One region of the Arthrobacter sp. D3-16 genome, then DNA from elsewhere that is predicted to be linked to it. Evidence: riboswitches for the same ligand, from Rfam matches in the RefSeq annotation. Region 1 holds a riboswitch; each other region holds the start of a gene.
What was found. Region 1 has a riboswitch for cyclic di-AMP ahead of M1D32_RS15170 (C40 family peptidase). Riboswitches for the same ligand answer to the same signal wherever they lie in the genome.
Positions count from the first base shown of each region.

Region 2: it holds a riboswitch for cyclic di-AMP, as region 1 does, so the genes downstream of both, M1D32_RS09190 (C40 family peptidase) here and M1D32_RS15170 (C40 family peptidase) in region 1, are expected to answer to the same signal.
Region 3: it holds a riboswitch for cyclic di-AMP, as region 1 does, so the genes downstream of both, M1D32_RS03770 (aggregation-promoting factor C-terminal-like domain-containing protein) here and M1D32_RS15170 (C40 family peptidase) in region 1, are expected to answer to the same signal.

Region 1 covers NZ_CP096437.1:3,239,289-3,249,216, reverse strand. Annotated here, with positions in the region: gene serC (phosphoserine transaminase) at 1-431, opposite strand, end outside; gene M1D32_RS15180 (metal-dependent transcriptional regulator) at 710-1,405, shown strand; cyclic di-AMP (ydaO/yuaA leader) riboswitch at 1,552-1,763, shown strand; gene M1D32_RS15175 (M23 family metallopeptidase) at 1,774-2,595, shown strand; cyclic di-AMP (ydaO/yuaA leader) riboswitch at 2,724-2,906, shown strand; gene M1D32_RS15170 (C40 family peptidase) at 2,977-3,672, shown strand; gene M1D32_RS15165 (NlpC/P60 family protein) at 3,840-4,613, shown strand; gene M1D32_RS15160 (HNH endonuclease) at 4,892-5,392, shown strand; gene mobA (molybdenum cofactor guanylyltransferase) at 5,480-6,127, shown strand; gene M1D32_RS15150 (DUF6457 domain-containing protein) at 6,143-6,436, shown strand; gene M1D32_RS15145 (molybdopterin molybdotransferase MoeA) at 6,433-7,830, shown strand; gene fdhD (formate dehydrogenase accessory sulfurtransferase FdhD) at 7,912-8,799, shown strand; gene M1D32_RS15135 (alpha-mannosidase) at 8,951-9,928, shown strand, end outside.
Region 2 covers NZ_CP096437.1:1,913,039-1,922,966, forward strand. Annotated here, with positions in the region: gene M1D32_RS09180 (APC family permease) at 1-306, shown strand, start outside; gene M1D32_RS09185 (protein adenylyltransferase SelO) at 303-1,778, shown strand; gene M1D32_RS09190 (C40 family peptidase) at 1,894-2,745, opposite strand; cyclic di-AMP (ydaO/yuaA leader) riboswitch at 2,749-2,911, opposite strand; gene M1D32_RS09195 (dienelactone hydrolase family protein) at 3,199-3,477, shown strand; gene M1D32_RS09200 (TraR/DksA family transcriptional regulator) at 3,624-3,983, shown strand; gene M1D32_RS09205 (DNA alkylation repair protein) at 3,935-4,549, shown strand; gene M1D32_RS09210 (DUF1810 domain-containing protein) at 4,533-4,976, shown strand; gene M1D32_RS09215 (glucose 1-dehydrogenase) at 5,051-5,944, opposite strand; gene M1D32_RS09220 (metallophosphoesterase family protein) at 6,054-6,572, opposite strand; gene M1D32_RS09225 (DUF1918 domain-containing protein) at 6,670-6,861, shown strand; gene M1D32_RS09230 (NUDIX domain-containing protein) at 6,912-7,421, shown strand; gene M1D32_RS09235 (endonuclease/exonuclease/phosphatase family protein) at 7,434-8,111, opposite strand; gene M1D32_RS09240 (thioesterase family protein) at 8,282-9,085, shown strand; gene M1D32_RS09245 (DUF2177 family protein) at 9,135-9,527, opposite strand; gene M1D32_RS09250 (lipoate--protein ligase family protein) at 9,544-9,928, shown strand, end outside.
Region 3 covers NZ_CP096437.1:766,888-776,815, forward strand. Annotated here, with positions in the region: gene M1D32_RS03735 (6-pyruvoyl trahydropterin synthase family protein) at 1-76, shown strand, start outside; gene M1D32_RS03740 (glycosyltransferase family 4 protein) at 79-1,155, shown strand; gene M1D32_RS03745 (nucleoside deaminase) at 1,198-1,704, opposite strand; gene M1D32_RS03750 (phosphatase PAP2 family protein) at 1,766-2,656, shown strand; gene upp (uracil phosphoribosyltransferase) at 2,697-3,332, shown strand; gene M1D32_RS03760 (glyoxalase superfamily protein) at 3,378-3,752, shown strand; gene M1D32_RS03765 (YdeI/OmpD-associated family protein) at 3,771-4,214, opposite strand; gene M1D32_RS03770 (aggregation-promoting factor C-terminal-like domain-containing protein) at 4,289-5,044, opposite strand; cyclic di-AMP (ydaO/yuaA leader) riboswitch at 5,050-5,210, opposite strand; gene M1D32_RS03775 (winged helix-turn-helix domain-containing protein) at 6,152-7,018, shown strand; gene M1D32_RS03780 (SixA phosphatase family protein) at 7,068-7,595, shown strand; gene M1D32_RS03785 (hypothetical protein) at 7,602-8,258, opposite strand; gene M1D32_RS03790 (TetR/AcrR family transcriptional regulator) at 8,276-8,926, opposite strand; gene M1D32_RS03795 (YhgE/Pip family protein) at 8,923-9,928, opposite strand, start outside.

The DNA.
Region 1 (9,928 bases):
TAAACGTCCACCCCTGCTTCGGCCTTGGCTGAAGGGCGGGTGCCCGGTTCGGACTTGATGATGGACGAGGAGTCCAGGAAGGGCGCGTTGTTGGTGGCTGCGGCAAATTTGGAGCCGAACTCGCCGAAGGAAAGGTGCTGCGCCTTGTTTTCAACCAGGCCGAAGCTCGCCACGTCCCAGAAAGCCGTGGAGCCGCCAACGCCCAGGACCACTTCGTAGCCCTCGGGGGCACGGAAGAACTGGCTGAGACCTTCGCGGACGGAACCAACGAGGTTCTTGACCGGGGCCTGCCGGTGGGACGTGCCCAGGATGTTCTTCGAGGCCGCGGACAGCGCATCAATTTGCTCCTGCCTGACCTTGGAAGGCCCGGCGCCGAACCGTCCGTCCTGGGGCAGGAGGTCGGCGGGAATAGTGATGCTGGTTTCGCTCACGGGTGCTCCAATTTCGGCGTGGACATGGCTTTTGTCCGGTCGGGTGTTGGTGGCCGGCAGCCGGGAACGACTGCAACCAGGGCCTCCCTCATTCTGCCTGAACCGCTTCATGGGCGGGAACCGGAACCGCCATAGTCCAGCCAATGAGACGGTCCGCCCGCACCCACGCGAACTATTAGGACAAAGTCAAAATAGGCTAAGCTTTTCCACGGACTACGTCGCGGTGAAGGCGATACGGTGGGACAACGCTAGGTACTGTGCTCGAGGAGCTGAGCTGGATGACGGATCTGATCGATACTACGGAGATGTACCTTCGGACCATTCTGGAGCTCGAGGAAGAGAACATTGTTGCCCTTCGTGCGCGTATTGCCGAGCGGCTGCGCCACTCCGGTCCCACCGTCTCCCAGACCATCGGACGCATGGAACGGGACGGGCTCGTTGTGGTCTCGGGCGACCGCCACCTTGAGCTGACCGAGACAGGCCGGAAGCGTGCCACGGAAGTAATGCGCAAGCATCGCCTGGCCGAACGCCTTCTCGCCGATGTGATCGGGCTGGACTGGGCCTATGTCCACGATGAGGCCTGCCGCTGGGAGCACGTGATGAGTGAGCGGGTGGAACGGCGCATTTACGAGTTGCTGAACCACCCCACCGAGTCCCCCTACGGGAACCCGATTCCGGGCCTTGCTGCCCTGGGTGGCGTGGCGTCCCTGGGTTTCGCGGATGGAGCCATTAGCCTTCTTGAGGCGATGAAATCCTACGGTCCCGCCTCAGTGGTGACCATCAGCCGGCTTGCCGAGCCCATCCAGGTAGAGCCTGAACTGCTCTCCCAGCTCGATGAGGGCGGCATCCGGCCGGGTGCCGCTGTATCGCTGGAGCGGGTGGGTGACTACATTTCGGTCCGGGTTCCCGGAATCGAAGGGGCGCTGGAGTTGCCCCCGGAGGTTGCCGCGCACGTCTTCGTGGCGATCAGCTAGAAAGCCACGGACGAGCCCGGTACCCCATGTGAGGGCCGTTACGCAATGATAACGGAATTGTTACTTTGGGCCTTAAGCATCTATAGTTGAACCAAGCGTTGATATTAAAGCGTTACCTGATCTGGAGCCGAGCTCTGCCAGCGGATCAGGAGCACCAGTCGTAACTGGCAGAGGCGGGGGAACCACAAGCGGCAGCGGGGGACTGCCTTGGGGTGAAGTCCGTCAGCAGCAAGCCTCTTCCAGTGAAGGATTCCTCCGGGGATATCTCTGTGCCGAAGCTTGCTTACGGCGGACCGGGTCTTTGAACTCTCTGACCCGAATCCGACAGCTAACTTCGCAGGCTTTCCAGAGAGGAACCCTTCTTGACCATGCAGAATTCCAGGGGACGCCGCCGCGCGGCGGTCCCTGCTTCGACACCGCCTGTTGTCGAAGTCATCACCTCGGAACGCCCCCGCGATCCGCACCGTGATGCGCGCCGCCGTCGGGGTCCCTTCCGTCAGATCACTGAATTCGCTGCTGCCAGCGGCATCGGCCAAAAGGCCGGCATCGCCCTCGCTGCCACCGGACTGGTACTCACCGTGACGGTGCCGGCTACCAGTCCAGTGATGGCCACCGACGCCTCCGGTTCCGCTCCTGTGGCTGCGTCCGCTGTTGTGCCCCAGCCCCAGGTTTCCGCGGAAGCTGGCGCCCAAATCGACTTCAGCCGCTCTGCTGTGGTTACCCAGGCGGACCCGGATGGCAAGCTGAAGCAACTTCTCAGCGCTCAGTCTGCCGGCGCCATCACCCGCGCCGCTTCCGCTGGAAGCCTTGGTGCCCCGCTCTCTGCCTTGACCACTGCTTCGCCCTTCGGGTACCGGGTCAGTCCCATTACCGGAGGCTCCGGCGACTTCCACCGGGGACAGGACTATGTGGCCCAGTGCGGCACCTCTGTACTTGCTGCAGCTACCGGAACAGTCACCTTCGCCGGGTGGCACCAGTACGGTGGCGGCAACCGTGTGGTGGTGGATCACGGCAACGGCCTCGAGACCACCTACAACCACCTGTCATCCTTCAGCGTGAAGGAGGGGCAGACGGTGTCCCGTGGGGACGTTGTGGCCCTCAGCGGGACCACTGGAGCCTCCACCGGCTGCCACCTCCACTTTGAGGTACAGGTCAACGGCGAAGTTGTTGACCCGACCGGCTGGCTTTAGTCAAGTGACGGTGAGCTATCGAATGATCTTGACTTGCCGTGACCTGAATGTGACATTCACGCAAAACTGCTGTACCGTCTAACTCGCGTCAACTTTTCCGAAGTTGACGCTCTTGTGCGGATTGCCTAACTCTGCCACCGCTCAAGGTCCGTTCGCATTTCATCGTCTGGCAGGGGCGGGGGAACCAATTTTGGCCTTCAGCTTTTTGAAGGCCTTGGGGTTAAGTCGCAGAAGCTTCCCAGGAAGCTGCGCGGCCGGGTGACTCCCATCCGAATCCGACAGCTCACCTCGTAGGCATTGGGAGAGGCTACCTTCGTGTCTTCACGCCATAATTCTGCGCGCCACCGTGCGCAACCGGTTCGTACCAACCCCCTGGACTCCATGTCCAAGGCTGTTAGTGCCAATGCCGGGACAGTAGGTCGCCAGGCTGCAGTGATCGCAGCTGCGTCCGGCCTCATCCTGACCATGGGCCTGCCGGCCAATGCGGCGGACACCACCGCTGGTGTCTCCGCCTCCACCGAGTCCGGATCCGCACAGAGCGCCCTCGCGGTCACTGCGGCACCCACGGCCACCGTTTCCTTCGAGCGCCCCGTGGTCAAGACCACTCCGGCGCCCAAGGTCGTCGAAACGGTGCGTACGCAGTCAACTGCCTCCGCCAACCGAACGGCAACCACCGCTGCCACGGCTGCCACCGCAGCCGCTCCGGCAACCGCCGCCGAGAAGCCCACTGAAACCGTTGCCTCCGCTTCCACCTCCGGAATCGCGGGAATCGCCTACACCGGCATTGGCCGTCCGTACGTTTGGGGCGGCACCACCCCCAACGGCTGGGACTGCTCAGGCTTCACCCAGTGGGTCTACGCCCAGGCCGGCATCAGCATCCCCCGCGTCAACGCGTGGACTGCAATGAAGCCCACCTCCACGCCTCAGCCGGGTGACCTGGTCATGCAGAACGGCGGCGCGCACGTAGGCATCTATGTCGGCAACGGCATGATGATCAGCGCCTTGAACCCGTCCCAGGGAACGCTGCTGCACTCGGTAGCTGCTACCGGCTCTTCCTCGTTTTTCACTATGAACTAGTTCTTCGACCCCAGGGTCCAAGGGCTTTTTCTTTGCCCAAAACACGCTCTTCGCTAAATCACACACATCCCCGTTCGGGGCGTGCCGGCGTACCCCCAAGATGCCGGCGCGTCCAAACGCCTTTGGCTGCCTACATGCGGTCTAAAGGAAAACGAAAGAGAGAACTGATGACTACTCGTGCAACCGCACGGCACCGCGCCGAGGTCACCAAAACCAACTCGCTCGCCATCATTGCCAAAGCTGTCGGCGGGAACGCCGGCGGCGTAGGACGCCAGGCAGCTGTTATCGCAGCCGCTTCCGGCCTGGTCCTGACCAGCGGCCTCGCTGCCAACGCTGCTGACGCCAACGTCCAGCGTGACTCCGCCCAGGCCTCCAACCTGGAAGTTGAGTCAACGGTCGAGGCTCCGATCTCCGCCGCTTCCACCATTGCCATCTCCTTCGAGAAGCCTGCTGTGACCACCACGCCGGCTCCCGTTATTGAAGCTCCGGAGCCCGAGGTTGAAGTCCAGGAAGCCGCTCCGGCTCCTGCGCCGGCCGCAAGGACCGCCGCTGTCGCAAAGGTAACCGCCACGGCTCCTGCTCCGGCAGCCCCCGCCGCTCCTGCCTCGGCCAGCGGTAAGGGTGCAGCCATCCTGTCCGCCGCATACGCCCAGCTTGGCGTTATGCAGGACTGCACCATGCTGGTGACCAACTCTTTGGCTGCCGTGGGCATCAACTTCCACGACTGGCCTGCAGGCTACCTCTCCCTTGGCCGTACGGTCAGCGCTGCTGAAGCTCAGCCGGGCGACCTGATCTACTACGCAGACGGCGGCGCCGGCATGGCCCACGTAGCTGTCTACGCTGGTAACGGCCAGGCGGTCCACGGCGGCTACAACGGTAACCAGACCGTTGTCTTCAGCGCCAACGTTGGCTCCGGCCCGGTGTTCATCCGCGTCAGCTGATAAAACGGCGGCCCGGAAGCGCCGCTGAACAACACTGGCCCAGGACCCCTGCTTTGCGGCAGGGGTCCTGTTCCGTTAACCGTCTGGGCAGCTCCGGACGGCTACTGGATGCGGCGAGGCGCCACCGAATGTCGGCCGGACACGGCGGCGCGTGCTCCAGCTATTAGCCGATAGTGCACTTCTTTGTTTACTCTTGTGGTGTCGATCCATAGCCCGGACATGCCGAGGGCAGCCGGCCCTCGTGCCCCTGACGGGTGCGGCCGTGAAGAGGTACGTGCATGCGCACTCTCGTTCTGAATGCTGGATATGAACCGCTGGCGGTTATTACTTTCCGCCGGGCGCTGGTGCTTGTCCTCACGGGCAAGGCGAGCGTCGTGGCCGAAGGGGACGATCCCGTAGTGGGCCCCCAGGAGATCCTGGGCCGCCCGTCCGTGATCCTCCTGAACCGCTACATCCGGCCCAGATATAACCAGTCCACCGCTGTCAGCCGGCGCGGAGTGCTTCGACGTGACGGGCACAAGTGCGCTTATTGCGGAAAAGCTGCGCACACCATCGATCATGTTCACCCAAAGTCACGCGGGGGAGCCGAATCGTGGGAAAACCTGGTGGCGGCCTGCCTGAGGTGCAACAACCTCAAAGGCGACCACACGCCGGCTGAGATGGGCTGGAAGCTGCGGTTCGTCCCGGAGCCTCCTCATGGCACCATTTGGCAGATTAAGGAACTCGAGAAGCCCACGCCCGCGTGGGACCCGTTCCTCCTGCCCGAGCGTGCTGCCTGATCCCCTGGTTCGGCTGCCGGCTTCGTGCTGGCCCAAGCTGCCGCCCTGAGTACGTTGCCCCCGCCGTCGCCCGACTAGGCTGGGAGGGTGGAACAAGACCGCTTGTACTTCAACGCCCTGATCCTGGCCGGAGGCCGGTCCTCGAGACTGGGGGGCGTACCCAAACAAGAGTTGGTCTTTCACGGTGACACCCTCCTGCAGCGGGCGCTTGCAGCGGCCTCCGGCGCAACGCGCACAGTGGTGGTTGGTCCGGAACCCGGCGCCCTGCCGGCAGGGGTGATTTCCTGCCGGGAACAGCCGGAGTTCGCAGGACCGGCCGCCGCGGTGGCCGCCGGTCTGGAGGCCCTCGCCCAAGCCGCAAGCGAACCTGCCTACACCCTCGTGCTGGCATGCGATATGCCCCGGGTCTCGGCTGCCGTGCAGGTGCTGGCCAAGGCACTGGAGTCGGGGGAGACCAGGGCCGACGCAATCATCGCGTGCTCCGAAGATGGCAGGGCCCAGCAGCTCGCGGGGTTTTACCGCACGAGCATGTTAAAAAAGGCAGGGCGGGAATTGGCCTTACGCGGTGCCTTAACCAACGGTTCCATGCGGGCGCTCCTTGCTAGTCTTGACGTGCAGCTTGTCACCGTCCCTGCAGGCTCCACTGCCGATGTGGATACCTGGGATGATGCCGCCGCACTTGGAGTTGACGCCGGAAGCCGGGACGAGGGCCAGGACCGGAACGGCAGCAATTAAATTGGGAGGCAGTTCGTGAAAAGCCAGGATGAAACGCTGGAGGAATGGTGCAGGTCCCTGCTCCAAGCTTATGAGCTTGAGGACGTCCAGGTGGACGTCAATGCCATCCTCGCACTCGCGGGCGTCGCTGCCCACTCCGTTGTGCGGCCCGCGGCGCCCCTCACCACCTTCATCGCCGGCTACGCTGCCGGCCTGGCCTCGGCGTCCGGGCGCAGCACAGATGCCGCGTCAATGGAAGGGGCGCTTGACGTGGCACGTTCCCTGGCTGCGGACTACGATGCTGAAGCCGCCGGGACTCCCGGCGAATGACCGAGGAACCCGGGGAAGAACGGAGTCCAAGCGACCTGCCGGAAGCGCCGCAGCATCTGGACCAGCCGCAGCATCTGGACCATACGTGGGAAGAAGCCCGGCAGGCGGCTTTTGATGCAGCCACCCCGATTCCCGCCGGGCCGGTTCCCCTGGCCCTGGCCTTGGGCCGCAGGTTGGACCAGGACATTGTGGCGTTGCAGGATATGCCCCACTACGCGTCCTCAGCCATGGATGGCTGGGCGGTTAACGGGACCGGGCCATGGATCCTGGTGGAGCCGGGCAACCGGCTGGCGCCGCACCAGGCCAGCCCCATCGTGACCGGCGGTCTCATTCCTCCCGGGGGTAAAGCGGTGTTGCGCAGCGAGAGCGCCGTGCTGGGCAAGGATGACGACGGCCTGCCTGTCTTGATGACCGGGGGAACCGCCAAGCCCGGCGAGCCGCGGAACGGCCAGCACATCCGGAAAGCCGGGGAGGAAGCGATGGCCGGGGACATCCTTGTCAAGGCAGGCACGGACCTCAACCCGGCCCATCTCGCGGTGGCTGCCCTGGCGGGTTACGACGAGTTGCAGGTCCAGGGGAAACCCCTGGTCCGGCTCCTGCTGACCGGTGGCGAGGTGATAGGGCAGGGAGTTCCGGATCCCGGCCAGGTACGCGATACCTTTGGTCCGCAGTTGCCGGCCGTGGTGGGCATGCTGGGAGGAATAGCGGGGGGACAGCAGAGGATCGGGGACTCCTATGAGGAGTGGCTCGCCGCCCTGGAAGACGTGGTGCCGGAGGCTCCGGGCGCTCCGGACCTGCCGGCCGACGTCGTTATCACCACTGGCGGGACAGGGCGATCAGGCACGGACCACCTCCGGCAGGCGGTGGCGGAGCTGGGCGGGCGGCTCGTCGTCGACGGGATCGCGATGCGGCCAGGCCACCCCGCTGTCCTGGCCGAACTGCCGGACGGCCGCTTCGTACTCGGCCTCCCGGGGAACCCCCTCGCCGCAATGATGGCCCTGTGCACGGTGGGGGCCCCGTTGCTCGCCGCGCTTGGCCACGGCAGCCTGCCCGAAATCCAGGAAGTACCCTGCGGAAGCACCATCGAACCCGATCCAGGACGCACCCGGCTGATGCCGTTCCGGCTCCTCTATGGCATGGCCTCCCCGGCGCAGCACACGGGCCCGGGCATGATGCGCGGGTTGGCGTCGGCGGCGGGCGTGATGGCGGTGCCGCCGCACGGGGTCCAGCTCGGCGATCCGGTGCCGGCGTTCGCGCTGCCCTGGGGACCACCCATCCCGCCGGCCGCGGAGTCTGCCGGCAAAGCCAAGCCGAGGAAAGCCGCGCGGGCAAGCAGGACGGCCGGCAAAGCGGCGGCCGGCGGCCCCGTGGATTGGAGCGCGCTTCTTGGCTGAAGACGATCCCTGGCCCCAGCACCCGCTGGTATCCCGGTCCCGCAGTTGTCATGATGGACGTATGAAAAGGCAGGGGTGGCTATGGGCCGCGTGACCCAGCGCCGCAAGGTGCATAAGTATGTGCTCGACGGTTCTCCGAAGGCGCTCGAGTTCCCGGTACGGCACCGTGAGGATGTCCTCGCCGTAGAGGAGCCGCTGGAGATCCGGTTGGGGCAGCTCTCCTTCTCCGTCACCATGCGAACCCCGGGTGACGACTTTGACCTGGTGGCCGGTTTCCTGGTGTCGGAGGGCATCATCTGGACCTCTGAGCAGCTCGTGTCGTTGCGTTTCTGCGCAGGGGAGGATGAAAACGGCGTCCAGACATTCAATGTGGTTGAGGTCCAGTTGCGGCCCGATGTTACTGTTCCGTCCATTGGCCGCCACATCTATACGTCGAGCTCCTGCGGCATTTGCGGAACCGACTCGGTGGAGTCCGTCCAAAAGTCCTCGCACTACAGTCCCGCCGCGGATCCCCTGACCATCGATGCCGGGCTCCTCGCGTCCCTGCCGGGCCTGCTGCGGAAATCCCAGCGCCTTTTCGAGGATACGGGCGGCGTGCATGCGGCCGGGCTGTTCAGGATCCAGGACGACGGCGGCGTGGAGCTTATGTGCCTCCGGGAGGACGTAGGCCGCCATAACGCTGTGGACAAGGTGGTGGGCTGGGCCTTGCGCGAAGGACTGCTGCCGCTGCGCGGAACGGTCCTCCAGGTATCAGGGCGGGCCTCCTTCGAGCTTGTACAGAAGGCGGCCCTGGCGGGAATCCCGGTACTTGCTGCCGTCAGCGCTCCCTCCAGCCTGGCTGTTGAACTGGCAGAGGCCAGCGGCCTGACCCTCGCCGGGTTCAGCCGGGGAACCAGCCTCAATATCTACGCCGGGGATCACCGGATCATCAGGCCGGTTGCCCAGGCACCCGCCGCCGCGCTGCACTGAACATCGGCTCCGCCGCAGGCCCCGTCCTTTTCGGAAACCGCTTTTCCAGGGATGTTATCCGCAGGGATTCGCGAGTAAGCTACCAGCGGGTAGATTTTATCCACTGAATGGACACCATGGTCCACGTTTCCAGTGCTGAAGAGGGCCAACATTGCATGACGACCGCCGGATTACGGAAGTCCGCCTCGACAGGTTCGTCCGCGAACGCATCGTTCCCGCCGTATACAGCAGGAGCCTTCCCCTCACGCTGAGCAGTTGGGACGTACCGGACGAACCTGTGCCGGCGCTCGAGGCCATGCGGCAAAACTTCCTGCCGCAGGAACACGGCGCGCCCTGGGGGAAGCCCTGGGGTACCAAGTGGCTCCGCCTGCAGGGCGAAGTCCCTGAGTTCTGGGGCACGGAACCGGATACGACTGTTGAAGTGGTGGTTGACCTTGGCTTCACCATCGAGGTTCCCGGCTTCCAGTGCGAGGGCATCGCCTGGCGCGCCGATGGCACCATCATCAAAGCCGTCTCACCCCGGAACCAGTACATACCGCTGAAGCTGCTTGGAGGCGGCATGGCTGTGGACTTCTACGTGGAGGCCGCGGCCAACCCTGATGTAGCGCAAGGCTGGACGTTCGCGCCCACGCCGTACGGGGATAAGTCAACAGCGGGGACAGCACCGCAGTACACCCTGGGAACCATTGCCATTGCCGAGTTGAACCGGACGGTCTGGGAACTCCAGCAGGACATCTGGACCCTGTCCGGGCTGATGGCGGAACTGCCCCTGGAGCTTCCGCGGCGGCATGAGATCCTCCGGGCGCTTGAGCGGATGATGGATGTGATGGACCCGGACGACGTTGCCGGGACCGCCGCAGCCGGACGCGAAGCGCTCATTGAAGTGATGGCCAGGCCCGCCTATGCCTCCGCCCATCAGCTCGTTGCCACGGGCCACGCCCACATTGACTCGGCCTGGCTGTGGCCCGTCCGGGAGACCATCCGCAAATGTGCCAGGACGTTCTCCAACGTGGTGGCCCTGATGGATGAATACCCCGATTTCGTTTTCTCCTGCTCATCTGCACAGCAGCTGGCCTGGATCAAGGAGTTCTACCCCGAACTCTTCGGGCGGATCCGTGAAAAGGTGCGT
Region 2 (9,928 bases), 1.3 Mb from region 1:
AACATCGTGGCCAACCTCTCCGGCACCACCGCCTTCCTGCTGCTGTGTGTCTTCACGGTAGTGAACGTGGCGTGCGTGGTGCTGCGCCGCAAACGGGACCCCAACCGGAAGGTGTTCTTCACCTCGCCGGGGCAACTGCCGCTGGTGGCCGCCCTGTTGTGCGCCTTCCTTGCCGGTCCGTGGGTTGGCCGGAACGTCATTCAGTACCAGATTGCCGGTGGGCTCATGGCCATCGGCGTGGTGCTCTGGTTCGTCACATGGCTGATCAACCGGAAAACCAACCAACAGGAAAGGCCTAACCAATGACAGCTGCCGCAGAATCAACTGTCACCTTTGACGGACGCTTTGCCAGGGAACTGTCCGAGCTCGCTGTTCCTTGGCAGGCAGAGGAAGCCCCCGAGCCGAAGCTGCTCATCCTCAACGACGCACTGGCAAGGGAGTTGGGGCTCGATCCGGAATACCTCCGGTCCCCGGAAGGCGTACGGCTCCTCCTGGGGAACCACGTTCCGGAGGGATCGACGCCGGTAGCCCAGGCGTACGCCGGCCACCAGTTCGGCGGCTACTCGCCACTGCTGGGCGACGGGCGTGCCCTTCTTCTCGGCGAGGTGACCGACAAGGAGGGCAGGCTACGGGACGTGCACCTGAAAGGTTCCGGCCGCACGCCGTTCGCCCGCGCCGGGGACGGCCGCGCCGTCGTCGGACCCATGCTCCGGGAGTACGTCATCAGCGAGGCGATGCACGCCCTGGGCATCCCCTCAACGCGATCCCTTGCCGTCGTTGGCACCGGCCGCCCCGTCCGCCGCGACACCATGCTTCCCGGGGCAGTGCTCACAAGGGTCGCCAGCAGCCATCTCCGTGTGGGCAGCTTCCAGTACGCAAGGGCCACCGAAAACATGGACCTCCTGCGCCGATTGGGGGACCATGCGATCCGCCGCCACTACCCGGATGCCGTCAAGGCGGAAAACCCCTACCTCGAACTCTTCGAACGGGTGGTGGCCGCCCAGGCGTCGCTGGTGGCGCAGTGGATGCTGGTGGGCTTCGTCCACGGCGTCATGAACACGGACAATATGACCATTTCCGGAGAAACCATCGACTACGGGCCCTGCGCCTTTATGGACGCCTTCAATCCGGCCGCGGTCTACAGCTCCATCGACGTCGGCGGGCGCTATGCGTACGCCAACCAGCCCGTCATCGCCGAATGGAACCTCGCCCGCCTGGCCGAGGCAATGCTGCCCCTCTTCAACGAGGACCAGGAACAGGCCGTGGCCCCTGCCGTGGAGGCACTGGGGAAGTTCCGCCGCCAGTACAGCGATGCCTGGTTCGCCGGCATGAAAACCAAGCTTGGATTGGCAGAGGCCCCAGCGGGAACCCCTGAGGCTGAAGAAGCCTCGGAGGTGGTGGACGGGCTGGTGGCACTCCTGAAGGATGGGCCGGTGGATTACACGTCGTTTTTCCGGAACCTGGCTCATGCGGCAAGGGGAAATGAACGCCCGGCCCGCGGCATGGTCCTTGACCTTGCTGCCTTCGATTCATGGGCGGAGCGGTGGCGTGCCCAGCAGCCCGACGCGGCCTTGATGGACCGCGTCAACCCCGCCTACATACCCCGGAACCACCTGGTGGAGGAAGCGCTCGCCGCAGCAACGGAGGGAGACCTCGAGCCCTTCAACCAACTCCTCGACGTGGTCCGCGACCCCTTCCACGAGCAGCCGGGGCGCGAACGTTACGCCGAGGGAGCACCGGAGGACTTTGGCAGCTACCAGACCTTCTGCGGCACCTGAGCACGCCCGGCATCTGCTGGCCTACAGCCAGGAGAACCGGGCGCCAAGACGGCAACAACAAAACAGGGGCGGCAGTCGGGAAATCCCGTCTGCCGCCCCTGTTCGGGTGGTGTGACTACGCTACGCGGACGAAGGAAGCGCCGCTGAGCCAGCTAATGGAGTGGACTTCGGTCTTGAAACCGTCCACGCCACCGCTGACAACCTGGCCGTTGCCGGCGAAGACGCCGACGTGGCCCGCGGTGATCACCAGGTCACCGGGAGCAGGGGTGCCCACGGTGGTGCCGTACTGGTAGAACTGGCCCGGGGCGAGGTCGCCAACGCTCTTGCCCACGGCGCGGAGAGCCTTCTCCACCATGGCGGTGCAGTCCTGCTGGACGCCCAGCTGGCCGTAAGCGTTCGCCAGGATGGCTGCGCCGGTGCCGGTGCCGGTGACTGCGGGAGCTGCCGGAGCAGGTGCTGCCGGAGCAGGCGCCGCCGTGGAGGCGTAGGACAGGTTCATGCCGGTGTTTGCAGGAGCAGCAGCAGCCTTGGCGGGAGCCGGAGCAGCGGCCGGAGCGGCTGCCACGAAGCCAGCGCCGGGGATCTGGATCTGGTCGCCGGGGTAGATGATGGTGTCGATCGACAGCCCGTTGGCGGACAGAACATCATTCAGGGCTACACCGTTGGCGGCCGAGATGGCGCCCAGGGTGTCGCCGGAGACTACGGTGTGCACGTTGGCTGCAGCTGCTGCGGGGGCAGCCACTGCAGCAGCCGGTGCTGCATAAGCCTGCGTGTTGGTGGTCTCAGTGGTGTCCGGACCGGTGACGCCTGCGTGGGCAGGGGCGCCAACACCGAAGGCAATGCCGGAAGCTGCGGCTACGGCGAGCGCCGGGCGGCCAAGCGACTTGGCTGAGACAGCCAGGCCCTGGAGCGCGATGGAGCGGGCCGGAGTCGCGCGGTGACGGGCGGTGGTGGAATTTTTTGACACGGTTGATCGCCTCTCCCATGCCTGCGGGGTGAGCTGTCGGGTTCGGGTTGGAGATACCCGGCCGGAAGTAACTCCGAAAAAACGGAAGCACTATCGACTTAACCCCAAGGCCTCGTATGAGGCCGCGGAAACTTGGTTCCCCCGTCCCTGCCAGCTGGAAACGATTGAATCCCGGTTCAGTGGCAGGGCTCGGCATACTGACGGGAATGTCCCGTCTGAGAGGGACACCTGAAGACCATAGCCTGATTCCGGACACATTGTCACGTTTGGGTAACATACGAGGTGCGCCTATCGTATTTAGCCATCGACTAGATTCATCTCCCATGCCCGCCTGACCACGCGAAATAGGCGCGCCGCGCAGACTGCGGTGTTCTTTGTCACAAAGTCATAAAGGCGCCCTGAAAACGGCCTGTTGGCGGCGTCACCTGGTATGCGGCCACCGAGTTGGACGGGTTGAAAGCCACCGCGGCGTTCTATGGGCCCGCCCCTGACACGGGCAAAGTGCCGGACATCAAGGCCGCCGTTTTCGGGGTCTACGCTGAACGCGATCAACGCATCACTGGCGCGATGCCTGCCCTGAAGGACGCGCTGGCAGCCACTGACGTAGTCCATCAGCTCACGGTCTACCCGGGCCGACACGCCTTCCACACCGATACCGGCGACCGCTATAACGAAACCCAGGCTCCGGCGGCATGGAACGACACCCTGGCGTGGTTCGGCCGCCACCTCTAGGAGCGGCATGCGCGGCTGGCGTGCGGAAGGCGGATGTTTCTCCGCTCCATAACGAGAAACGCCGGTTTTCATTGACGGCTCGCCGTGCGCCGCCCCAAACCGCCCGGTGGCGAGGAACTGGTCCTGACGCCGCGTAGGCTTTTGCCATGCCCGACTTTGAACGGTTCCGGATCCTGCTCGAGGAGGAGCGGGAGCGGAAAGTGGCGCTCCTGCCGGCCCTCCGTGCAGACATCGCCGCCGCAAATTCAGCGCGCCAGGACTCGAACGTGGACGACGAACATGACCCGGAGGGCTCCACCATCGCCTTCGAGCTGTCCCAGGCGTCCGCCCTGCTGAAGCAAAGCAGCGCAGGGCTTGACCAGGTGGACGCCGCTTTGGCTCGAATCGCCGACGGCACCTACGGGACCTGCGCCGTCTGCGGGGAAGCCATCGCCGAAGGCAGGCTCGAGGCACGGCCATGGACCCCGTTCTGCATCCGGCACGCATCGGCAGGCCGCAGCCGGTGAGCAACGGCGTGGAGCAGATAGCGGCTGCTGCAGGATTCATTGACCGGACGCTGCAGAACGAGGGGTCCTGGTATCGGGCGGACGACGTCGAGAGCCGGCTGGGCGGGCAGCTTGCCTCCTACGGCTCCTCCGTGGGTGCTGTGCGCGGAACCGTCCGCGACGCCCTGCGGAAGTACAAGAACTTTGACCACGACGCCGTGGTACAGCTGGCATCCGCCCTGTGGGGCCAGCCCCGGCCCGGCTCCAGGCCGGTCTTTGAGCGCCGGCTCGCCGCCGTGGTGCTCCTCCAGTCCAAGGTGCCGCTCCTGCGCCATTCGGACCTGACCCGGATCGAAGGCTTCCTGCGGTCTGCCGGTACGGGCGAACTGACGGAGCCCCTGCTGGCTGACGTTGTGGTGCCGTTCCTGGCACGGCTCGGCGGGCGTGACCGGCAGCGCGCACATGTTGTCCTCGCCCGCTGGCGGACGGACCCCGACGGCGGGCTGCGCAGTGCCGCCGCCTTCATCGGGCAGCAATCCACCCCCGAACCCCCACCACAAGGAGACACGCATGAACGATCCCTATAACCTGGACCGGTTTGTCGCCGGGCAGGACAGCGGCGGAGCATACGATCAGGCCCTGGCGGAACTGCAGCTGGGCAGCAAATCCGGCCACTGGATGTGGTTCATCTTTCCGCAGATCGCGGGCCTGGGCCACAGCGAGATGTCCCGCCGGTATGCCATCAGCTCCGTTGCCGAGGCCCGGGAGTACCTGGACCATCCGGTGCTGGGCCCGCGGCTGCTCGACTGCGCCCTAGCCGTCACCAACCATGCAGGCCGCCCTGCGGAGGACATTCTCGGCAGTATCGACGCCCGGAAGCTGCATTCGTCCATGACCCTTTTCCTCCGCGCAGCTCCCGGGGAAACCGTCTTCAAAACCGTGCTGGCCCGGTTCTTCGATGGTCAGCCCGATGCCGCTACCGATGAGCTGCTGGCCGGCAAGGACGAACAGTAGGCCAACTCAAGCACGGACGGCGGCGCCCTGCGCAATTGCGCAAGGCGCCGCCGTCGGGGCCCGTTTGTTGCCTGCTACGGTGAGGGGCTGCCGCCGTTGACGTTCAGCGTTTCCCCGATGACGTAGCTGGACTCAGGTGATGCCAGGAAGACATACGCCGGGGCGAGCTCTGCCGGCTGGCCGGCCCGGCCCAGGGGGGTGGATTGGCCGAACTCCGGCAGTTCCTCCTTGGGCTGGCCGCTGCTGACCTGCAGCGGCGTCCAGATGGGCCCCGGAGCTACGGCGTTGACGCGGATGCCCTTCGGCGCGAGCTGCTGGGCGAGTCCCTTGGTGAAGTTGTTGATGCTTCCCTTGGTGGTGGCGTAGTCCAGCAGCGTGGGGGACGGGTTGTAGGCCTGGATGGACGTGGTGTTGATGATAGTTGACCCTGCCGGCATGTGCGGGAGGGCAGCCTTGGTCAGCCAGAACATCGCGTACACGTTGGTCTTCAGGGTGTGGTCGAACTGCTCGTCCGTGATCGCGGTCAGTTCCTCCTGCGCCACCTGCTTGCCGGCATTGTTGACCAGGATGTCCACCCCGCCGAGCACGGCCACTGCGGTGTCAACCACTTCGCGGCAGACGTTCGGGTCCTTCAGGTCCCCGGGGACCTTGACAGCCTTGCGGCCGGCGGCCTCGACAAGTCCCGCGATGCGGGCTGCGTCCTCTTCCTCCTCCGGCAGGTAGGACAGGACGACGTCGGCCCCCTCGCGGGCGAAGGCGATGGCAGTGGCCGCCCCGATTCCGGAGTCGGCGCCGGTCACGATAGCCTTCCTGCCGTCCAGCCGGCCGGTCCCGCGGTACGTGTTCTCGCCGAGGTCCGCTTTGGGCTCGAGCTCAGCGTCCAGCCCCGGCTCTGGCTGGTGCTGCTCCGGTGGAGAGATTTTTCCGTAGGCGGTTACGGGATCGCGGAAAGTGTACTGGTCCGTCATGGTGGTCCTCCTGTTGGGTAGGGGTGGAACACGGCAAAACTAAGCATGCTTACCGTTCCAAGCCTAGGCACTCCGGCCCGTCCCTGCCAACCCGCAGTGCACTACTGCTTCAGCCAAGTTCCGAGTCCCGGCGGACCTCCACCAGCCTGACATCCCGCAGGCTTCCCGAGTCCACCACCGCCGTGATGTACGTGCAGGCAGGCTGGCGCCGCCGGTCGGTGGGGGAGCCGGGGTTGAGCAGCCGCAGCCCCCCTGGCGACGTGGTATCCCACGGAATGTGGCTGTGCCCGAAGACCAGCACATCGGCGTCCGGATAACGTGCCTCGCACCGGGCTTCCCGGCCTTTCGCCTGGCCGGTTTCGTGCACCATGGCGAAGCGGACACCCTCAAGTGTGGCGGTGGCCGTTTCGGGCAGCCGACCGCGCAGGTCGGGGCCGTCGTTGTTGCCGTAGACACCAATCAGGCGGCGGCTGCGGCGCTCTAGCTGGTCCAGCAGTTCCGCCGTCACCCAGTCGCCGGCATGGAACACCACATCGGCGCTTTCGACGGCGGCCCACAGTTGCGCCGGAAGTGCCTTGGCGCGCTTGGGCACATGGGTATCAGCGAGCAGGAGAAGGTTCAGCGGCATGGGAAAATCCTGCCATGCCGCCCGGCCACGAAGGTCCTTTCCTTTGGCATTGTTCCTCATGGCGGGCAGTCGTAATCTGGGGCTGGAGGTGATAGCCATGGAGGCTGCACAGGGTGACAGGATCATCGTTCACGGAAGGACCGTCGGGTCCACGGACCGGCACGGGGTGATTCTCGAAGTCCGCGGCCAGGGCGGAACGCCACCGTACCTGGTCCGCTTTGACGACGGCCACGAAACCATCATGTACCCCGGCGGTGATTTCGCCGTCGAACGCGGCAACGCGCACTAGCGCCGCAGCCAGTGATGCACCGTTTCCGGTCCACCTGTCAAACTGGAGCGATGGATCACTCACTGACTTCCACACCGTCTTCCACCCCGCCTGTCCGTACCGGCCCGCGCGATCCCGGTGACGCCTGGGTTGATGGGGAACATGGACGGTACTGGGGCAGGTTCGGCGCGGCCGGGGTGCTCGCCTACGACCCCGGCAAGGGTGTGCTCCTGCAGCACCGTGCCATCTGGAGCCATAACGGCGGAACCTGGGGACTGCCCGGCGGGGCGCTCCACAAAGGCGAGGATGCCGTTGTTGGCGCGCTGCGTGAGGCCTACGAGGAGGCCGCGGTGCCCCCGGAGAGCGTTGCCGTGCTGTTCACCTCGGTACTGGACCTGGACTACTGGTCCTACACCACGGTGGTGGTGCTGGTGAAGGAGCCGTTTGATCCGGTGATCAGCGATCCGGAGAGCATTGAACTGCTGTGGATTCCGCTGGCGGACGTGGAAAGCAAGGAGCTGCACCCCGGGTTCGCGTCCGCGTGGCCGGACCTGCGGGAGCGGCTCGTTTCCGGCACTTAGCCGGGACGCCCGTCAGTAGTCGGGGCCGTATTCGGCGTGGACCAGGATGGGCAGGTGGTCCGAGTTGCCGCGCGGGAGGGTCTCCACGCTGGTGATGTCCAGCCCCAGTGACGTGGCGAAATCGAAGTGGCCCTTGAAGACCTTGTAGCGGGTATACGTGCGCCGGTTGCTCAGCGAGAGCGCATAGCCCGAGTTCTTCATGTGGACGTGCAGGTTCTTGGTGAAAAACGGGTAGTTGAAATCTCCCACCATCAGCGTCATCAGTCCCTTGCCCATGCTCAGGAGCTCCGCGTGGGCGGCGTGGATCTGCTTCCGCCGCAGTGAGTTGGAGGCCGTCAGGGGGGCGGCGTGGAAGGAACCGATCACCAGTTCGTGCTGGGTCTCGTTGTCCATCACGCGGGTCCCGATGAGCCGTTCGTGAGCCGGTGCCAGCACGCGGTCATGCATCGACTTCTTCAACGCGAAGGACTGGGTGTCCAGGGCGGTGAACCGGCTGGTGCGGTAGTAGATGGCGAGCCCGAGCCGGTTTCCCTTGGTGACGTCCGCGAGGTGCAGCGGGCCAAGGGTCTCCGGGAGGTCGCTGGAATCTACCTCCTGGAGGCAGAGCGCATCAATATCGTGGTTCCGGGCCAGGGCAAGGAGTTCGCCGCTTGCCTTGTGCTTGCGGAGGTTGTAACTGATGACGCGCATGGAACACCTCTTCCGAGGGTTGCTGACAGGACCAGTTCCTGAGTCTACCCAGAGGACAGCCCCCAGGCTTCAACATTTCTCCGCGTCGGATGGCGGCTCCTGGCGGCGGTCCAGGAGCAAAACGATAGAGTTATTGGCAATTCACTGACTTCTCCTTCGAAGGGCACCCGTTGACTGTTGATCTGCCTGAACTGGCTGAGGGAAACTTCTATTACCGGTCTCTGGGTGATGGCCGTTTCCGCTCCACCATCCACGCCCAGGGCGCCTGGAACGTGCACGAGCAGCACATGGCGCCGGCCTCCGGGCTGATGGCCGACAGCCTCGAACGGCACCAGCCGCGGCCGGACATGCGGATGGCCCGGCTCAGCTTCGAGATCCTGGGCCTGATCCCCGGCGGCGAATTCCACATTGAGACCACCATGCTGCGGCCGGGCAGGACCATCGAACTGCTCCAGGCCGAACTGGTTGCAGCCGGGCGCACAGCGATCCGTGCCACCGCCTGGCGGCTGGTCACCAGTGATACTTCCGAGGTGGCCGCGGTGGAAGACGCCGCCATTCCCGGGCCCGACGAATGCAAGCCCTACGACGGAGCGTCAGTATGGCCGGGCGGCTATATCCGCTCCCTTGAAATGCGCGTCGCGGAAGGGCACCGGCCGGGAGCCGGCAAGGTATGGCTGCGCACTGACCATCCCCTCACAGACCGCGAAGACAGCGGCGACCTCGCGCGGCTGATGGGGCTGGTGGACACCGCCAACGGCATCGCTGCCCGGGTACCCCCTGGCAAGGACAGCTACGCATTCCCCAACCTGGATCTGCAGATCCATATGTACCGCCGCCCCGAAGGGGAATGGCTGGGGCTGGACAACGCCGTCTCGTTCGGCCTGGACGGCATCGGCCTCACCTCAACGGTGCTGCACGACCTCAAGGGCCCCTTCGGCCGGGCGGAGCAGATCCTGACCGTGCGCAGGACATAAGGCGGCACCGGCGTGACTCCAGGGGGACGTTATTCCGGCCCGGGCCGGGTCAGCTCCGGCCTTGGAAGACAAGCCATCCGGCGAGGGTGGACAACCCCGTCAGCGCGGCGCCCCAGAGCATGTCCACCACAATCAGCTGCAACGGCCACATCTTAAGCGTGGCCGCATTGGTCAGGTCATAGGTAGCGTACGCGAAGGCGCCCAGTGCCGCGCCGTAGCCCAGCGCCGTGAGCCAGCTGCCGCCGTCGAGCGCGGGCCGGAGGGCAAAGAAGACAATTCCGGCGATGTAAATGACGTAGAAGGCAACCGCGTACCCTAGGTGTGGCTTGTCCGCCAGCAGATCACCGATGTGGCTCCGGTAGAACGGGTTCATCAGCTTGAGCCAAACGGCGTCAATGACTGCGAACGCGGCGGCAACAACAAGGAATTGCAAGATGACCATAGGGGAGCTTAGCAACATGCACCAGGCCGGACCGGGACCCCGCACGCTTACGGTAGTGCGGCAGGAGGCATCGCTCGGCGCAGCCCGGGACCTGGAGTTTGGCCTGGAGCTCCTGGCCAAGGCAAGGGCGGGGGATATCGGCCCCACGCTTCGGCTGTACCGCCCCGCCCCCACGGTGGCGTTCGGCCAGCGGGACACCCGGCTGCCGGGTTTCGAAGCAGCGGCACAAGCCTGCCGCGACAACGGTTTTGAGCCGCTGGTCCGCAGGGCGGGAGGGCGCGCCGCGGCCTACCACCAGGGAACCCTCGTGGTGGACCACATTGAACCGGACGCAGATGCCATTGCAGGATCGAAAAGCCGGTTCGGATACTTTGGTGAGCTGTTCGCCGAAACGCTGCACA
Region 3 (9,928 bases), 1.8 Mb from region 1:
TGCGGGCATCGACGTCACCCTGCGCGAAAATCCGGACGCCTGGGCCACCTACTCGCTGGACCTCTCCGCAGCCTGACCATGCGTCCCATCCGGCTCCTGGTACCTGCCAATATCCGGCACAACTCAGGCGGCAACGTGTACAACGCCCGCCTGGTACAGGGCCTGCGCACCCTCGGCGTCGACGTTGAGGTGCTGGCGGTGGAGGGCTCCTGGCCGGAGTCCAGTGCAAAGGAACGACGGCATCTGGGCAGTTTGCTGGGCGCGTGGGAGCCGGAACCGCAGCAAGGGTCCGTCCTGACCATCGTGGACGGGCTGATCGCGATGGGTGCCCCGGACGAACTGGAGTTAGCAGCCAAAGCCCGGCAGGAGGCCTGGGTGCTGGTGCACATGCCGGCCCCGTCGCGCCTGGAGCTGGAGGCACGGGCCCTCCGAGCGGCATCGGGAGTGATCTGTACCAGCAGTTGGGCGGCTGCCACCGTCGAAGGACGCCACGGCCTCCGCGGACTCCGGGTGGCCCTGCCCGGTACCGAGCCTGCACCGGTGGCCGAAGGATCCATTCCGCCGCACTTCATCACCGTAGCCGCGCTCCTCCCGAACAAGGACCAGCTGCTTGCCGTCGAAGCCTTGGCATGTATCCAGGAACTTGAGTGGACGGCATCACTCGTGGGATCGGACCAGGCAGACCCGAAATACGCGGGCCTGGTGAGGGCCGCGATTGCCGCGCACGGGCTGGAAAGCCGGGTGCGGCTGACCGGTGAGCTGAAAGGCCAGGCGCTCGAGGACGAATGGAACCGCGCAGACCTGAGCATTCTGGTCTCCCGGGCTGAGGCGTTCGGCATGGTGGTCACAGAAGCACTCGCCCACGGTATTCCCGTGGTAGTACGCCAAGGAACAGGGGCCGTGGAGGCGCTGAGTTTCGCCGCGCCTGGAGTGGAGTCTGGAACGGGGGAGGGCGCTCACCTTCCCGGAATTTCCGTCACCTTTCCGTCCGACGCTGATCCGGGAAACCCCGCCCTGCTGGCCGAGGTCCTGCGACGCTGGCTGCAGGACGGGACAACCAGGGACGCCTGGCGGGCAGCGGCACGTGAGACGCGGAACCGCTTGCCGGGGTGGGAAGAGACAGCTGCGCACGTGCTCGACGTCCTTGGCGGCTAAGTTCAAGCACAGATTGGTGCATAAAGAAGCACCAGCAAGCATCTACAGCCGCGAACGGTGCCCTAGAAAAAAGTCACGCAGCAGCCCGCCGCATTCGGCTTCGCGCACCCCCGCGTAAACCTCGACCCAGTGGTTCAGCCGGCGCTCGCGCAGTACGTCGAACACGGATCCCGCCGCGCCGGCCTTCTCGTCCCAGGCGCCGAAAACCACGCGGGGAATCCGTGCAAGGACAATCGCACCGGCACACATGGCACATGGCTCGAGGGTCACCACCAGTGTGCAGTCAGCCAGCCGCCAACCATCTCCGCTCCCGCCCCCGGCCGCTGAAAGCTCCCGCAACCTCGCCGCCGCCTCCCGGATCGCAACCACTTCGGCGTGTGCGGTGGGGTCGCCCAGCTCCTCCCGCTGGTTCCGGCCGGAACCCAGCACAACGCCGTCGGGCCCTATCACCACGGCGCCGATCGGCACGTCATCTGTGGCCAGCGCGCGGCGCGCCTCCGCGAGGGCAAGGCCCATCCAGGCGGCGTGTTTGCTATCTGCGGAGACCATGGCTCAATGATAGTTTCGAAGGTACCCAGAGCCCGTGACGCATATCCGCCGGGAGGCAACAATGAGCACCGTCCGAGACCGTGTGGACAAGTGGATCAAGCCTTACGCCGCCCTGTGGCTGACCATGATCCTCGGCGGCGCGCTGGTGCTCACCATGGCCCTGCTGGGAGCCGAGGTGTACTCGGACGTGGTGGACGAGGAAGGGCTGGCAAGCCTTGATATTCCTGCACTGGAATATTCCCAATCGTTGCGGAACCCGGAGGTGGACGCCTTCGCCACTGCCTTCACCAACGTGGGCGGCGGGATCGGCATGCCGATTCTCGCGACTGTCCTTACCGCCTGGCTGACCCTGCTGAGCCGGACGTGGCGCCCCATCGTCCTCGTGGGCGGTGCAGCCCTTGTTTCCACCACGGCCACCACCCTCGGCAAGCGATTGGTGGGCAGGACCCGCCCCGACCACTCCGAAGCCGTACCGCCCTTTGAGACGTCACCATCGTTTCCCAGCGGCCATACCCTCAATACAACAGTGGTTATCGGCGTCCTGGTGTACATCATGTGCCTTCAGTTCCAGATGCTCTGGGCAAGGATCACTGCCATCACCACCGGGGCAATCTTTATCATCGCCATGGGGCTCAGCAGGGTTTTCCTGGGGCACCACTGGATGACGGACGTGATGGCCGGGTGGTTCCTGGGGCTGGCTTGGGTGTCCATGGTGATCCTGGCCCATCGGCTGTTCCACCTCATCCGGCGGCGGGAACATGCCGGCCCGGCACCAACCTTCGAGCACCCGGTCCTCCGCGAGGACCACAGCGGGGATCCACTCCCCGGCAGCGCGGGCACCAGCAGCGCAGGCACCTCGGAAAGGAGCGACGGCGGGTCGTCCGCAACGTCCGACGGCGGGACCTTACGCCGAAGCGACGGCGGCTCCCCGCGGACGGGCGCTGGAGGCTGACGGCAGGGGAGTGCCAGCAACCGGGTGATAGTTTTGACCCATGCGCACTCTCGTTGTGGACCACCCGCTGGTCGCCCATAAGCTCACCGTCCTGCGGGACAAGAACACCCCGTCCCCGGTCTTCCGGCAGCTGACGGAGGAGCTGGTGACCCTTCTCGCCTACGAGGCCACCCGCGAGGTCCGCACCGAACCCGTCACCATCGAAACGCCGGTCAGCACCACTGTGGGTACGGCGTTCACCAAGCCCACTCCGCTGGTGGTTCCTATCCTCCGCGCCGGCTTGGGCATGCTTGAGGGCATGACCAAACTCGTCCCCACCGCTGAGGTGGGGTTCCTGGGGATGGCCCGGGACGAGGAAACCCTGGACATCATCACCTACGCCGAGCGCCTCCCCGAAAACCTCACGGACCGGCAGATTTTCGTCCTTGATCCCATGCTCGCAACCGGCGGGACCCTGCGGGAAGCCATCAAATTCCTCTTCAAGCGCGGTGCTTCAGACGTGACCTGCATCTGCCTCTTGGCTGCCCCGGAAGGTTTGGCCAAGCTGGAAGAGGAACTCTCCGGCGCCAACGTGACCATTGTCCTGGCCTCGATCGACGAAAAGCTCAACGAGAAGTCGTACATTGTGCCCGGACTGGGGGACGCGGGGGACCGCCTCTACGGCATCGCGGGGTAGTCCTCAAGCCTTTTCCATTCAGCTTCCCGCCGTTAGCCTGTGCGGATGGACTGGAAACTCGAACTTGTGTACGTCCCTGTGTCCGACGTGGACCGCGCCAAGGATTTCTACGTGAACAAGGTGGGCTTCAACGCCGACTTTGATGAGCGGCCAACGGACTCCATCCGCTTCGTCCAGCTGACGCCTCCAGGCTCCGCCTGCTCAATATGCATCGGCGACGGGCTCACCGACGCACCTCCCGGCACCGGCTCCAACCTTCAACTGGTGGTCAGCGACATAGAGGCCGCACACCGGCACCTCAAAAGCAACGGGGTGGACGTCAGCGATGTGGACGTGCAGGACTGGGGCCACTTTGTGTACTTCGCCGATCCCGACGGCAACAGGTGGGCTGTCCAGTACATCCCCGGCCGCAACACCTGATGCCGTCGGGCCGGGCGGTTATTTCTTTCCGGCCTTGAGGTCCTCCACCACTTTGGCGATTCGTCGCGACCGGGTCTCCGGAGTTTTGGCTTCGCCCAGCGGCTCCACGTACCGCCGCTGGGCGCTGTTGCTCAGGGTCACGTAGAACTCTTGCGCCGCGGGCTCCGCAGCCATTGCCGCCGCAAGATCCTCGGGAACCTCCACAACCCGGGGCTGCGTATCCAGTTCCAGCTCCACGTCAACGGTGTCTCCCGCCACGACGCCAACAAACTCCCTGTTGGCTGCGCTCAGTGAAATAAGGTTTTGGCCACCCATCACTGCGATGCTGCTGCGATAGCTTTTGCCGTGGATGGTTACTACCACCGGCGGCCGCTTACCGGCTCCCAGCTCCGTAACAACATGCTCGGGCACTACGATGCCGGTTTTGTTGCCGCTGCCCTGGACGGTGGTGGTGAACCTCATGGATCACAGTATGCAGGGCGGCCCGGTCCTACAAAAGGTCCGGGCCCTGCAAGCCCCCGGTGTCCCGGTACTTTTTAGTACCAGTTATTCGACAGGTGGAAGTTCAGTGCACCACACGGAGACTGGTAACGCTCCTGGATGTAGTTCAGGCCCCAGTTGATCTGCGTGCGGTAATTGGTGAGGTAATCGGCACCGGCGCTGGCCATCTTCTCCGCCGGCAGGGACTGGACAATGCCGTAGGCGCCACTGCTTGGGTTGGTGGCCGTGGTGGTCCAGTCCGACTCCTTGGTCCACAGCGTCTTCAGGCACTGCATCTGGTCAGGAGCCCACCCGTAGTTCGCCAGCTGGCCGGCAGCGTAAGCCTGGGCACCGGCGGGATCGTTGACCGCGACGACGGGTGCAGGCTCCGGCGCGGGAGCGGGTGCCGGCTCGGGAGCAGGTGCCGGAGCCGGCTCAGGAGCGGGTGCGGGTGCCGGTGCGGGCTCAGGAGCGGGAGCCGGTGCGGGCTCGGCAGCGGGAGCCGGTGCGGGCTCGGCAGCCTGCGGGGCTACAGCCATCTCCGGGGTGGCGGCCTCAGGCGCGGGATTGGAGGTAATCTCGCTCTTCTCGATGCTAAGGTTCGACTGCGCCTGGGCGGCCTGCGTCTCGGTGGCCGCTACGCGGATGCTGGTTTCGGTGGCCTGTCCAGCGGCTCCTACTCCAACGAGGAGTGCGCAGGATGCGGCCACCACAGCCGCACGCTTGCCGAAGGAAGGAATTTTGCCGTTTTCTGTTCCGGCATGCGGTGCAGAACCGTTTTTTGGGCGCGGTTTTACCAGGGTTTTGAACATGATGGATCGCCTCTCACACCTGCGGAGTTAGCTGTCGGGTTCGGATGAGGGCATCCGGCCACACGGAAAGATCACGTGCTGGCTTAACCCCAAGGGCAATTAGTGCCCGGGACGGTGGGTCCCCCGCCTCTGCCTTTGTTCAAGGGAAATCCGGGAAGTGGCAGAGCTTGGCGTCATCCGGATATGCGGCTCGTATGCGAACCTCACCCAATCGACGGTACAGGAATGGAGCGCGCAAGTCACATTTTGGTAACAGAGATCACGATGACGGCGCGTCGCCTTGCTGCAAGATCACCGGATGGGAAGTTCCGAGGCGAACCCTGTCCGTCCTGGGTGTGATATCACCGTTACTCTTCCCCCTGCGCCGGCGAAGCGCGAAAACACATGGTCTACGAACTCCGCCGCGACGCCGCCGTCGTCCGTTGCCGTTACCAAGGGCAGCACTCTTGGCGGTCCTTTCCACTCCAGTAACAACCACCAGCCGCGTGAGGTTCACCTTGCTGAGCTTCAGCGGCTGGCCCTCATCGAGCCGACTCCGTTCCCGGATTGGAGTTCGACGGCGGCACCCGGACCGCAAGTGCCCCAGGGAAGAGGCATTTTCGTGCCCACATGCTGGCGCCGCTGGACAAGGGGATGCAGAAACGAGGGCAATTCCGGCATTCCCGGTACGCCTGAAGAAAAGACGGAGGGAGTAGGTTCCGGCGAATTAAGTTCAGCCCGTATAGCTTTTCCGACCCGGGAGCGGGAAAATGATCAGCAATCTGACCATTATCCAGAATCGTGATCTGCGCCACATCAAGCGCTTTTGTCTCAGAATGCGGACTGATTCGTCCATTGTTACTTGCAAGTTCGCATTGTTACGCTGCACACTTCCATTGTGAACAAGAACTCAACAGCACCTGCAGCCGCAGACTACTGGCCCAGCACATCCGCTGCTGCCGACATGCGCTGTTGTCGAATGTACGCCTGAACTTCCCACCCCATGAAGTTCGTCGGCATACGCCCCCCAGCCCAGCGTCGGGCGTCCCTCCCCAGTTTTATTGCGCAGTGCGGGGAACCCAGCATTCGAGCCGCGATGGCGGCCATTCACATTGAGGTAAGCACTACATGTCAGTTGCATCCGGATACGTCCACATTTCTGTCCGTAACGCCGCCAAGGGTGGCCAGCCGTCGGGCCTCCGCCCCGGTTTCGGACCACGAACGTCGCTCGCTCCCGCCACGTCCGGAAGCAGCTTTCCCGGCTCGGGTTATGGCCCCCAGGGCTACAACCCCAACTCCTACGGCCAGCTGCGCGCCGTCCCGCCGGCCGAGTCCGCGCCTGTCACTGCTCCCACTCCCGTAGTCGCCGGGCCCAACCCCGTCCGCCCGGTGGCCAATGACAACGTCGCCCGTGGATTTGTCCTCTACATGGGGATCGACGAGGAAACCGCCGCCGCGGCAGGTACCTCCATCGCCAAGTTGGCCCAGGAAATCCGCGCCTACGCCCAGTCCTTGGTAACGGGAGCCGAAAGCTACGCCGCTGTTGCCGTTGCCCCCGCCGGTACGCCGGGCTCAGCGCTCGACGTCGTCCGCTCCACTTTCGGTGACCCCACGGTCAACACCCGCCAGCGCACCGAAACCCCGCGGCCGCAGCAGCCCCAGGAGCCGCGCCCCTCCGGCGTCCTGATCGACCTCGCACGCCGCGAAGTGCACCTCGACGGTGAATCCCTGAACCTGACCTTCAAAGAGTTCGAACTCCTTAACTACCTCGTGGAGAACGGCACCCGCACCGTGGGCCGCGACGAGCTGCTCGAGGGCCTGTGGCGCAACGCCGAAGAAGTGCCCAACGAGCGCACCATCGACGTCCACATCCGCCGTCTCCGTTCCAAGCTCGGCCGCCTCGCCAACACCGTCCGCACCGTCCGCGGCCAGGGCTACCGGTTCTACGAGCACCCCGAGGTCGTTGTCTGGGCCGCTCCGGAATACTCGATCTAGCATCCCGGAGGCTCGCAGGAGGCATGTGGCCGTGCCTTAGGCTTGGGCGATGAGCCAGCACCATCTTCGACGCCTTGTGATCATGCGGCACGCCAAAGCCGATTGGCCTGGCGGCGTGGCTGACCACGAGCGGCCGCTGGAGGAACGGGGCCACCGGGAGGCGCCCCTTGCCGGGCGTTGGCTGCTCAAGCACAACATCGTGCCTGACTTCATCCTGTGCTCCAGCGCCCTGCGGACCCGCCAGACCTGCACCTGGGTTTGTTCTGAACTCGGGGACAAGGCACCCACGCCCAAGCTCGAAGACGGCCTCTACGCTTCCTCCGCGCTGCGCATGCTTGCCGTGGTCAACCACGTACCTGATACCGTCACAACGCTGATGCTGATTGCGCACCTGCCAGGGGTACAGGACCTTGCCATGCACCTCGCCTCGCGCGATTCCGATCACGATGCCTACATGGACGCCGCAACGAGGTACCCCACCAATGCGCTCACCGTCCTCGAGACGGAAAAGTCCTGGGCAGAGCTTGACGGACAGGACGCACGGATCACCAAGTTCAAGGTGCCCCGGGCCCATTAGCGCAAGCTATTTCCTTGGCGCGCTGCGGCCCTGAGGTTGCTTCGCGGAACTATGTTTTGTGGCACTCTGCCTTGCGGCGCCCTGCCTCGCCGCGCCTTGTCTCTGGGGAGCCTGGCGCGCGGACGACGTCGGCTGCCGCACTGCAGCCCGCGGGCCCGACGGGGTGCGCGGCTGCCCAGCGCTGGACTGCCGTGCCGGTGTCCTCCTCGCGGCATTGCTGCTGCCGTGGGCAGCGGTGCGGACGCCTGCAGCCCGGGCTGCGCCGGATTGTTGTGCAGTGCGCCGGCGTCCCGGCCATATAGCGCCGGTGAACAGTGCTGCCAGGGCGGCCAGGGCGGAGAATGCGGCTAAGAAAAAGTAGTTGTCCGGGTCCGAAGTGGGCAACGGGGTGCCGAACAGCGACGACTCGTCCGTGAAAGCGAGCTCCCACGTGCTCAGGAAGGCCAGCGTTCCCGCCACGGCGAGACTCGTGGACAGGCCGGCAATGGCCAGCATGACGAAGCGTCGGCGTCGCAGGACCTCGATGAGGCAGGCCAGGCAGGCCAGGCCGAGGACGCTGAGGAAAGCCATGAACACGGGCTCCGCCAGCGTCATGCCTGTCAGGACCAGCAGGCCGGCAGCGACGATGCCGGTGATGACCGCGAATTTTCCGCTGTTCCCCATGTGACGCATGTCCACCATCATCCCTGAGGAGGGGGCTGCTGTATTACGTAGCCGCGCATGATGGCCATGATTGCTGCAACGCTTTGATCACGGGTGCGCTCCGGGTTATAGGTCTGACGGTCAAGCCCCACCACAAAGCACGCGCCAAAGATGGCTGTTTCCAGGCTGCCCCGTGCAACGGAAGGATCCACAGGGTAGACCTTGGTAACGTTTTCCACCGCTTCACTTATGACCGCCAGGAGCTCGCCCCGCAGGAGCGTAAAGGTCCCCTGCCATTCGCTGGGCGTGCGCCAGTTTTCGCTAACCCACAGCCGGGCGAAGGACGGGTAGTCGGCCATGAAGTCCATGGCCTGGCCAATCATGGCTTCCATTGCCAGCAAGGGATCCTGGCGGGCCCGGCCGCCCGGCGCCTTCAGCAGGCGGGCCTTGAGGATATCGACGCCATGGCGCAACAGCTGCGCAATGAGGTCCGACTTGCTGCCGAAGTTGTAGTAAACCGTCCCCTTGGAGACGCCTGCAGCAGCTGCAATCTCGTCAACGGTCACACCCGCCACCCCACGCTCACCGATCAGGTCCATGGAGGCGTCAAAAAGCTTTTGGCGTGTTGCAGTGGTCCGGGCAGGGCGGAGTTTTTTAGCCGGTTCAAGCCGCGGATCCGGGGCGCTCATACTGCGATCCCCGGTTTCAGCGTCTTGAGCGTCCAGTATTTGCCCTTGCGCACGGCCAGGGTGGACAGGACCAGTCCCAGCGCTGTGTACCCCGCGAGTCCCAGCACGGTGGGGACGATCATCGAAAGGCCGGCCCCGTAAATCAGGTGCCTCATCCCTGCCACCACATAACCCATGGGCAGGATTTCGTGCACCATGTGAAGGGGCTGTGGCGTGGTCTGCCAGGGGAAGGTTCCACCGGAGGACACCAGCTGCAGGACCAGCAGGATCAGGACCACAAGTTTTCCGGGGGAGCCCAGCAACGCCACGATTCCCTGGATGAGGGCACTGAACGCCATTGCCGCTGCCAGCATAAATAGCCACATCAGGACGGGGTGGGCGGCGTCCAGGCCCAGTGCCAGGTTGACCACCAGGGTGAGGAGGGTAGCCTGCGCCACCGAGACGGTGAGGAAAGGCAGCCACCCTCCAACGGCGATTTTCCAGGAGCGGGCGTTGGATGCCAGTGCCCTCTGGGTGAGGGGCCGCATTGCCTGGATCAGCATAAAGATGCCGATCCACAAAGCGAGCGTGAGGAAAAACGGAGCCAGCCCGGCGCCGTAGGACCCGGCCTTGGCCTGTGAAACGTTGCTGACTGCTACCGGATCTGCGATAACCCGCGACAGGTTGCTCTTCTGCGCATCGTCCGGATGTGGAACCTGCCCCGCGCCGCTGCCGATCTCACTGGCCAAGGTCCGGGAACCCTCTGCGGCCGAACTTGCGCCTTCCTCGAGCTGCACTGCGCCGGCGTCGAGCTGGCGGGCTCCGTCGGCGAGGGTAGCGGCACCATCCACGGCTGACTGCTCTCCGGTGGCAAGCGCCGCCGCACCGGTATGCAGCTGGTCGGCACCTCCGGAGGCCTGGGTGATCGCTTCTTTCAATGCGGGGGTGCCGGCAGCCAGTTGTGCCGCACCTACGCGGACGGCCTCGGCGCCGTCCGCGAGCTGTTGGATCTGCGCCGCGTCG